Regions from separate parts of the Micromonospora sp. NPDC005172 genome, predicted to be linked through region 2. Evidence: riboswitches for the same ligand, from Rfam matches in the RefSeq annotation. Region 2 holds a riboswitch; the other holds the start of a gene.

Region 1 (2,931 bases), on a different contig from region 2:
CCTCGCCGCCGGCCGGGATGGTCACCGACGACTTCCCACCGAAGGTCACCGCCTTGTCGGTGGACAAAACGATCGACGAGCCGGAGGACCGACGCGCCACGTGGAAGTCCTGCAGCGTCAGCGCCTTGGTGTTGAACACGTTGGACAGCCGAAGTCGGGCCTGTGTGCCACCGATGCTCGTGCGCACGATCTGGCGGGTCGTGGTCTGCGCCGGGAAGACCCCACCGGCGTTCTCGTACGCCGTCGACCAGGTACCGGTCCACCCGTCGGCTGCGGTTGCGGTTGTTGCCGTGGTCGTGGCGGACGCCGCCGCGCCGCTCGTACCGGGCTGAATGACGGCGGCCGCGACGAGCACGGCAACCGTCGAGACAACCAACGATCTGCGAAGCTTCACTACTAGATCCATCCTGATAAGTCGATTGGCCACTCGGCCCAAACAAAGAAACCCTATCGGCAGCGTGAGCAGTACAGGAGGTCCCCGAAACGGGACGCACGCTCCAGCACCCATGAGCCGCGAGAGGGACCTCAGGGCAGACCATCGACCGATGGTGGCGGCGGAGACACCTTCCGTCACATTGACTACAACCAGCCCCAGGGATACCGGTAAGCTCGGTCCCGGCCTCCACCCGGCGGCGCCTCCCGGCGCCGGTGGTGGCCGCCGCCTAATCGCCCGACAGGGCGAACCGGGGAACCATGTTCCTGGGGTGCATCCGCGTCAGCGGTAGGGATCTTCCGTCCCGAACCCGTCAGCTAACCCGGTCGGCGGCTGACGGAAGGACATGCGTAGTGGCACCAGCACGACCACCCGCCGCCCGACTCGCGGCCCTGATCGTCATGATGGTCACTCTCGGCATCGCGCTCCCGGTGGGCGCCGCCACCGCCGCTCCCCCCGGCGGCCTGCGGGCCGCCGCAGCGCCCGACAGCGACGAGGAGGGCGGCACACCCGCGCTGCGGGCCCAACTCGATGCGGCCAGCAAGGGCTACCTGGACGCGAAGCGCGCCCTGGACACCTCAGTCCAGCGGCAACAGCAACTCGCGGTCAAGCTGAAGACCACCGAGGCCGAGATGACCGTCCGCACCGGCAAGGTCGGCGAGATCGCCGGCGTCGCGTACCGGACCGGCCGCCTCGGCACCGTCTCGGCCCTGCTGAACAGCAACACTCCCGAGGGCTTCATGGACCGGGCGGCCGCGCTGGACGTGGTGGCCGCCAACGAGGACCGGGTGCTGCGGGACCTGCACACCATCAGGGACGAGGCGAACCGCACCCGCGTCGCCCTCGACGGCGAGATCCGTGAACAGCGCAAGCAGGTCGAGGTGATGGCCAAGCGCAAGGAGCAGGCCGAGCGGGCCCTGACCGTCGCCACCACGAAGGCGCGCACCACCGCCGCCGACACCAGCTCCAACCGCGGCACCTCCACCGCCAACGCCCAGCCCGCCCCGCGCAACTCCAACGGCTCCTGGCCGTCCGAGTCGTGCAGCATCGACGACCCCACCCCGGCCAGCGGCTGCATCACCCCCCGCACCCTGCACGCGCTCAACCAGGCCAAGGCCGCCGGCTTCACCCACTACGTCTCCTGTCACCGCTCCGGCGGCTCCGGCGAGCACCCCAAGGGCCGGGCCTGCGACTTCGCCGCGGCGAAGGGCGGGTTCGGCGGGGACGCCAGCGGTGCCGACAAGACGTACGGCAACAACCTGGCCGCGTACTTCATCCGCAACGCCGACCGGCTCGCGGTGCTGTACGTGATCTGGTACCGCCAGATCTGGCTGCCCAGCAGCGGTTGGAAGTCGTACAGCGGGGCGGGTGGCGACCCCTCCAGCGACCACACCAACCACGTACACCTGTCGGTGTACTGACCGGGACCGTCCGGGGTACGTCAGCGGGCGTACCCCGGACGTCGTCGGCGGTCGGACGACGACCGCGGGCCGGGCCGGGAGCATTCCGGTATGCCGAGAATCGCGCCCGCCACCCGCAAGGCACTGCTCACCCTGCACCTGGTCACGTCCCTCGGCTGGCTGGGGACCGACCTGGTGCTGCTCACTCTCGGCATCGCGGCACAACGCGGCGCCGATCCGAACGTGGTCTACCCGGTCGCCAGGCTCGTCGGCACCGTGCTCTTCGCGCCGCTGAGCGTGCTCGTCTGGCTCGTCGGCGTCGCCAGCGCCCTGCTCACTCCCTGGGGCCTGCTGCGCTACCGGTGGGTGCTCATCAAGCTCGTCATCACGACGGTGATGGTCGGGCTGGTGCTGTTCCTGCTCACCCCGAACCTGCGGGAGGCTGGCGCGCTGGGCGCCGCGCTACCCGCCCGGGGCCGCGCCGACCTGGTGATCGCGCCGGCGGTGTCGACCACCCTCATGATCATCGCGACGGTGCTCTCCACGTACAAGCCCTGGGGACGCCTACCCCGGCGCGGCACGGCGCAGGTGCGGCCCGCACGGGGCGCGGCGTTGGGTCAGGCGACAACCAGGAAGTAGTGGCCACGAGCCGCGTCGACGCCACTCCTTGCTGGATCGAGCGCGATCATGCCGCGTGCGTGTCCAGGACCGTGGCGAGGCGTGCCGCCAGGGCGAGGTGGGCGGCCCGGGCCTGGCGGAAGGCGTACCGGAACAGGGGTGTCGGCGCGCGCAGGGTGATGTCGACGTCGATGCGGATCAGCCCGTCCGAGTCGGCACGCAGCCGGGTGTGGTTGCGCACGGTGGTGGCCGGCCACTGGCGGGCCACGGTGACGATCTCGTCGAGTTCACTGACCAGCACGTCCGCCTGGTAGGTGGTGCGAAAGCGCAGCGGGCCGGCCGCCAGCCTGTCGTTGATCGTGTAGCTGGCGCGGGCGCCCGGACGAGGCGCCACCTCGCGGACCCGGATGATCAGGGGATGCAGCTCACCCTGACGCGTCAGGTCGCTCAACAACGCCGCCGCCTCGGCACGGGTGCAGC
Region 2 (7,138 bases):
CTCGGCCACCCTGCTGGAGAACGCCCTGGTCCTCGCCGCGCAGAACCCGACCGTGACGAAGAAGGTCCGGTTCGCCTGGTGGACCGACGAGGAGCAGGGCCTCAACGGCTCCCGCTTCTACGTCAACTCGCTCAACTCCACCCAGCGCGGCTACATCAAGGGCTACTACAACTTCGACATGGTCGGCTCCACCAACGGCGGTTACTTCATCAACCGGGTCAGCTCGACCACGGCGGCGCCGCTGAAGGCGTACTGGGACTCGCTGGGGCTGCAACCCGAGGAGAACGTCGAGGGTCAGGGCCGCTCCGACGACTACTACTTCCAGCAGGCCGGCATCCCCACCTCCGGGTACGCGGCGGGCGCGAGCGCCCGCAAGACCAGCAGCCAGGCGGCCAAGTGGGGCGGCACGGCCAATTCCGCCTACGACTCGTGCTACCACCGTTCCTGCGACACCACCGCCAACGTCAGCGCCACCGTGCTGAACCGGGCCGCGGACGGCGTCGCGTACGCGCTGTGGCAGCTCGCCGTGGGCAGTGGCACCCCGACCAACGACTTCTCGCTCGCGGTCAGCCCCACGGCGCTCACCGTCGCCCGGGGCGCCAGCGCCAGCGCGACGGTCAGCACCGCGACCACCTCCGGCTCCGCGCAGACGGTCAGCCTCAGCGCGTCCGGAGCGCCCAGCGGGGTGAGCGTCTCCTTCAGCCCGTCGTCGGTGACCTCCGGCGGGTCGGCCACGGTGACGCTGACCGCGTCGTCCAGCGCCACCACGGGCACGGTGACCGTCACGGTCACCGGCACCGGCTCGGTCACCCGGACCGCCAGCCTCACCCTCACGGTCACCGGCACCGGTGGCTGCGCCGGCGGCCAGGTGATCGGCAACGGTGGCTTCGAGAGCGGCACCACGCCGTGGACCGCCTCCTCCGGCGTGATCACCAACTCCGGTAGCCAGCCGGCCCGGACCGGGTCGTACAAGGCGTGGCTCGACGGGTACGGCAGCAGCCACACCGACACCCTGTCCCAGTCGGTGACCGTGCCGGCCGGCTGTTCCAGCTACACGCTGTCGTTCTGGCTGCACGTGGACACCGCCGAGACCACCGGCTCCACCGCGTACGACAAGCTGACCGTGCAGGTGGGCTCGACCACGCTGGCGACGTACTCGAACCTGAACGCCGCCTCCGGCTACGCCCAGCGCACGTTCAGCGTGGCCGGGTTCGCGGGCCAGACGGTGACGTTGAAGTTCACCGGCACCGAGGACTCGTCGTTGCAGACCAGCTTCGTGATCGACGACGTGACGCTTCAGGCCAGCTGAGGGAGGTCGGGTGGGGGTGGCGGTCACACCGCTCCCACCCGACATCTGGTCATGACCATCGATCTCTGGTAGAAATCTTTCAAGGCCGGCCCCTGATTCGCAGAATTCCGCCCCTCACGCGAACGGGAGTGCCATGTCACCCGACCGATCCACCCTGCGCCGCCGCGTGCTCACGCTGCTGGTGGCCACCCTGGCGACGCTCTGTGCCGCGTTCGGCCTGGCCGCGCCGGCCTTCGCCATCAGCCACTCCAGCGCCACCTCGCAGCTGCGCGCCGCCGGCATCTCCTGGACCTCTAGCGGCAACTGCAGCGACCGCAACGTCTCCACCTGCACCTCGTTCGACGGGGTCCGGCAGGCCACCATCGACGGCATCATCACCTTCAAGCGGGCCAGCGGCTGCGCGGTCACCGTCACCGCCGGCACCGAGGTCGGGCACGCCGGGGGCACGTACAGCCACTGGAACGGCTACAAGCTCGACATCGCGCTGAGCACCTGCATCCAGAACTACATCTCGGCGAACTACACCTATGTCGGTTACATCTCCGGCTTCGGTTACCAGTACCGGGCCGCCTCGGGCAACCTCTACACCAAGGAGGGCAGCCACTGGGACATCCTCTTCTACAGCTGCGGCGGCTGCTGAGCGACGGATGTCGAGCCGGTGCGTGGGTGGAGCTGGCCGCGTAACCGAGGACGGGCCGCCGCCGGATGCTCCCGGCGGCGGCCCGTGGCGTCCACGGTCAGGGGAGTTGCGGGTAGAGCGCGGCGACCCCGCCGGCGAGCCCGCCCTGCACCTGTCGGCTGATGTCGTCGGAGACGATCTCGTACGCGTCGGCCTCGATGCCGTCGACGGCGAGCCGGGCGATCACCGCCGGGTCCGACTTGGCGCCCGTGACGGTCGCGGCCATGTCGGTGTCCATGTAACCGACGTGCAGGCCGGCGACCCGGACGCCCCGCTCGGCGAGCTGGAGGCGCAGCGCGTTGGTCATCGCCCACTCGGCGGACTTCGCGGCGCCGTACGCCCCGTGCAGGGGGAAATTCACCCAGGACAGCACGGAGAGCACGTTGAGGACCGTGCCGCCGCCGTTGCCGGCGATGACGGGGGCGAAGGACCGGATCATCGACAGGTTGCCGAGGTAGTGGGTCTCCAGCTCCAGCCGGATCAGGTCCAGGTCGCCGTCGAGGAGGTCCGCCCGGCTGTCGATGCCGGCGTTGTTGACCAGGAGGTTCACGTCACCGGCCAGCTCGGCGGCGGCGGCCACCGACGCGGGGTCGGTGATGTCCAACCGGACCGGCGTCACGCCGGGCAGGTCGACGCTGTCGGGGTTGCGGGCGCCGGCGTAGACGGTCGCGCCCCGGGAGACGAGTTCGGCGGCCAGGTGCCGGCCGAAGCCCCGGTTGGCGCCGGTGACGAGGGCGGTGCTTCCAGCGATCTTCATGGGGTTGCTCCAGGTTCGTGGCGGGGCTTGTCGCACCGAACGCTATCCGGCTGGCTTCTGTTGAGCAAAGTCAGCTAGGTCACGCGCCGGGCGCACGGGAATCGGGAATACGACCCGGAGGCGCACACGTGTACGCCGGTGACGGCTCGTATCCTTTGCGCGAACCTCCGCACGAGCCGAGAAGGGGAGACGGTGTGAGCAACCAGGCCGAGACGTTGGAGTTCCAGGCCGAGGCGCGTCAGCTTCTGCAACTGGTCGTCCACTCGATCTACTCGAACAAGGACGTCTTCCTGCGGGAACTCATCTCGAACGCGTCCGACGCCCTGGACAAGCTGCGGCTGGCGACGCTCGTCGACAAGGATCTCGTCGCCGACACCGACGACCTGCACGTCGCCATCGAGGTCGACCGGGACGCCCGCACGCTGACCGTCCGGGACAACGGCATCGGGATGAACCGCGACGAGGTGGTCCGGCTGATCGGCACCATCGCCAAGTCCGGCACCGCCGAGCTGCTGCGCCAGCTGCGCGAGTCCGCCGACGCCCGCGCCTCGCAGGAGCTGATCGGGCAGTTCGGCGTCGGCTTCTACGCCGCGTTCATGGTCGCCGACCGGGTCACCCTGCTGACCCGCAAGGCCGGCGAGACCGGCGGCACCCGCTGGGAGTCCGCCGGCGAGGGCACCTATTCCGTCGAGGCCGTCGACGACGCGCCGCAGGGCACCTCGGTGACCCTGCACCTCAAGCCGGTCGACACCGAGGACAACCTGCACGACTACACCGCCGAGTGGACGGTCCGCGAGATCGTCAAGCGCTACTCCGACTTCATCGCGTGGCCGATCCGGATGACCGTCGAGCGTCCGGGCGCCGAGGGCGAGGCGGCCACCAGCGAGGTGCAGACCCTCAACTCGATGAAGGCGCTCTGGGCGCGCTCCCGCGACGAGGTCGACGCCGCCGAGTACAACGAGTTCTACAAGCACGTCAGCCACGACTGGGCGGACCCGCTCGAGGTCGTGCACATGAAGGGCGAGGGCACCTTCGAGTACGAGGCGCTGCTGTTCCTGCCCAGCCACGCCCCGCTGGACATGTTCTCCCCGCAGGGCCGCCGCGGCGTCCAGCTCTACGTCAAGCGCGTGTTCATCATGGACGACTGCGAGGCGCTGGTCCCGACATACCTGCGCTTCGTCAAGGGTGTCGTCGACGCGCACGACCTGTCGCTGAACATCTCCCGCGAGATCCTCCAGCAGGACCGGCAGATCCAGATCGTCCGCCGCCGCCTGGTCCGCAAGGTGCTCGCCACGGTCAAGGACCTGAAGGCCAACCACCCCGAGCGCTACCGCACCTTCTGGACCGAGTTCGGCGCGGTGGTCAAGGAGGGGTTGATCGACGACACCGACAACCGCGACACCCTGCTGGAGATCCTGTCGGTCGCCTCCACCCACGACGCGGCGGAGCCCACCGACCTGGCCGGCTACGTCTCGCGGATGAAGGACGGCCAGACCGACATCTGGTACGCCACCGGCGAGTCCCGGGCCACCATCGAGAACTCCCCGCACCTGGAGGCGTTCCGGGCCAAGGGTCACGAGGTGCTGCTGCTCACCGACCCGGTCGACGAGGTGTGGATCGAGCGGGTCGGCGAGTACGACGGCCGGCCGCTGCGCTCGATCGCCAAGGGCCAGGTCGACCTCGACACCGACGAGGAGAAGCAGCAGGCCGAGGCCGAGCGCGAGCAGCAGCGGCAGGAGTTCGGCGCGCTGGTGCAGTGGCTCGGCACGACCCTCGCCGACAGTGTCCGGGAGGTCCGGCTGTCGTCGCGGCTGACCACCTCGCCGGCCTGCGTGGTGGGCGACGCGCACGACCTCACGCCGACGCTGGAGAAGATGTACCGGGCGATGGGGCACGAGGTCCCCACGACCAAGCGGATCCTGGAGATCAATCCTGGTCACCCGCTGGTCGCCGGGCTGCGCAAGGCCCACGAGCAGGGCGACTCCTCGGAGGCGCTGACCGAGACCGCCGAGCTGCTGTACGGCCTGGCGGTCCTCGCCGAGGGCGGTGAGCTGGCCGATCCGGCACGCTTCACCCGTACGCTCGCGGACCGGCTGGCGCGCACTCTCTGATCACCCCCGGCCGGCGGACCCGATCCGGGGGTCCGCCGGCCGGTTGGCAGGTGGACGTCGACCCTGATCGGAAACGGTCCATCATGGTCGGTGCACAGGTGGACGTCGTCCGCAACCGCTGGCCGGAGCGCCCCGCGTGGGCCGGTGAACAACTTCACAAGCGGTGGGCGACCGTCACCGACCGTGCCTACCGTCGGTCGGGTCCACCACCGTGGACGCCGCGACCGGCAACGCCAAATCCTGCCCCCGGTCGTCGGAAACAGAACCCGGGCAGGAGCGGGGGACCCAACGTTCCTCGGTGCATGTCACCTCGGGGTGAAGCCGCCACCGTGCGGCCGGGCTCCTCGGCCCGAACCCGACAGCTCACCTCGCCGGCGTGGAGGAACGAACCATGACGTCTGCGTACACACCCCGTCATCGACGGGTCACCACCCGCCGCGTCGCCGTCGGCACCCTGGCCGTCGGCGCGGTCACCGGCGCCGTCGCCCTCTTCGGCCCGGCGGCTCCGGCCCAGGCCGGCGTCAACTGGGACGCGGTCGCCCAGTGCGAGTCCGGCGGCAACTGGAAGATCAACACCGGTAACGGCTACTACGGCGGGTTGCAGTTCTCCCAGGGCACCTGGGCCGGCTACGGCGGCACGAAGTACGCCGCCCGCGCCGACCTGGCCAGCCGCGGGGAGCAGATCGCGATCGCCGAGAAGGTGCTCGACGGGCAGGGCATCGGCGCGTGGCCGACCTGCGGCCGCAAGGGCGGCTCGTCGGGCGGCTCCGCCACGACGTCGACCAAGTCCACCGCGAAGCCCTCGACGAAGTCGTCCACCGGCTCGTCGAAGTCCACCGCCGGCAAGGAGCGGTCGTCGCGGGGCGACCAGCCGGCGACCCGTAATCACGAGCGGACCGCCCCGGCGGCCAGCGGCGACACGTACGTGGTCAAGCCGGGCGACACCCTGTCGGAGATCGCCGAGCGGCACCGCCAGGCCGGCGGTTGGCAGGCCCTGTACGAGCGCAACCGGCAGCTGGTCGGCGCCGACCCGGGGCTGATCCTCCCGGGCCAGCGACTCGCTCTCTGACGCTCGACAGACGAACGCTCGGCCGGGTCACCGGCCGAGCGTTCGTTCGTCTGCTGGTCTCCGCGCGGTACGCGTCACGCCGCCGAGGCGGCCTTCCTCGGCTCGCGGCGCGCTGCCGCCTCGCCGTTCCAGCCCCAGCGCGGTGCCGGCGCGGTCGCCCAGCCGGTGCCGGCGGCGTCACCGTCGACGGTCATCTCGGCCGAGTCGGGGGTGCTGCGGGCCAGCCGCACCGACTGCTCGGCGCTCGTGCGGGCCGCGCACGGCCAGGCCTGGCCGGCGCACTGGAGATTGCGGCAGTGCCCCTCGTCGTCGGGCTCGTGGGCCTCGAGCACGTCGACCGCGAGCTGCCAGAGCAGCGGGTCGGTCACGTCGTGCGGGCGTTCGGCGCGGCGGCTCGATCGGTTGCTGGTGTCGTCGGACATGTGCCCCCCCTCGTCAGGCTGTACCCCACAAGGGTCACCCGTCGGCTGCCGGCTAAACCGCCGACCTGCTGTGATGTGTCTCCTGTCGCAACTGGGCGCGTGGACACCGCACGCAGATCGGTCAATCCGGCAGCAGCGGCATCTCGACACCCGGCTCCCGGCCGAGCAGGACCGCACGGGTGAGCGCCGTCGAGCCGAACCGGTCGCGGACCGCGTCGACCGCTGCGTCCAACTCCGCGCCCGGGTCGCGGTGGAACGGCAACTCCGGCTGGACCGGACTGTCGTCCAGGTTGCCCACCGACACACCGATCAGCGTGACACCACGACCGTCGATCTCGAACCGGGCCGCCCGCAGCAACGCGCGCGCCGCGGCGAGCAGCGGCGTCGTGTCCGCGGTCGCCTTGCCGATGGTGTGCGAGCGGGTCGCCCGGCTGTAGTCGCCGAAGCGCAACCGCAGCACCACGGTGCGACCGGACCGCCCGGCCGCGCGCATCCGGCGGGTGACCCGGTCGACCAGACCGGCGAGGATGGCGTCCAGTTCCGCCGGGGCGTGCGGGGTACGACTCAGCGCGTGTTGGGCACCCATCGAGCCGCGTCGGCGACCGACCTGCACCGCGCGTGGGTCACGGTTGTGCGCCAGCGCGTGCAGGTGCCGACCGGCACCGGACCCGAGCAGCGACACCAGCGCGGCCTCACCGAGCCGGGCCACGTCGCCGACGGTACGGATCCGGTGCTCCCGCAGCTTCGCGGAGGTGACCGGGCCGACGCCCCACAACCGTTCGACCGGGAGG

The links. Region 2 has a riboswitch for cyclic di-AMP ahead of ABZV06_RS05535 (transglycosylase family protein). Riboswitches for the same ligand answer to the same signal wherever they lie in the genome.
Region 1: it holds a riboswitch for cyclic di-AMP, as region 2 does, so the genes downstream of both, ABZV06_RS08020 (hypothetical protein) here and ABZV06_RS05535 (transglycosylase family protein) in region 2, are expected to answer to the same signal.

The regions. Positions count from the first base shown of each region.
Region 1 is NZ_JBEXIL010000008.1:117,910-120,840, reverse strand. It holds gene ABZV06_RS08025 (SGNH/GDSL hydrolase family protein) at 1-394, opposite strand, end outside; cyclic di-AMP (ydaO/yuaA leader) riboswitch at 650-781, shown strand; gene ABZV06_RS08020 (hypothetical protein) at 835-1,854, shown strand; gene ABZV06_RS08015 (hypothetical protein) at 1,945-2,472, shown strand; gene ABZV06_RS08010 (SRPBCC family protein) at 2,519-2,931, opposite strand, start outside.
Region 2 is NZ_JBEXIL010000005.1:133,063-140,200, reverse strand. It holds gene ABZV06_RS05555 (M28 family peptidase) at 1-1,309, shown strand, start outside; gene ABZV06_RS05550 (hypothetical protein) at 1,443-1,949, shown strand; gene ABZV06_RS05545 (SDR family oxidoreductase) at 2,047-2,745, opposite strand; gene htpG (molecular chaperone HtpG) at 2,940-4,856, shown strand; cyclic di-AMP (ydaO/yuaA leader) riboswitch at 5,078-5,248, shown strand; gene ABZV06_RS05535 (transglycosylase family protein) at 5,248-5,925, shown strand; gene ABZV06_RS05530 (hypothetical protein) at 6,000-6,347, opposite strand; gene dinB (DNA polymerase IV) at 6,469-7,138, opposite strand, start outside.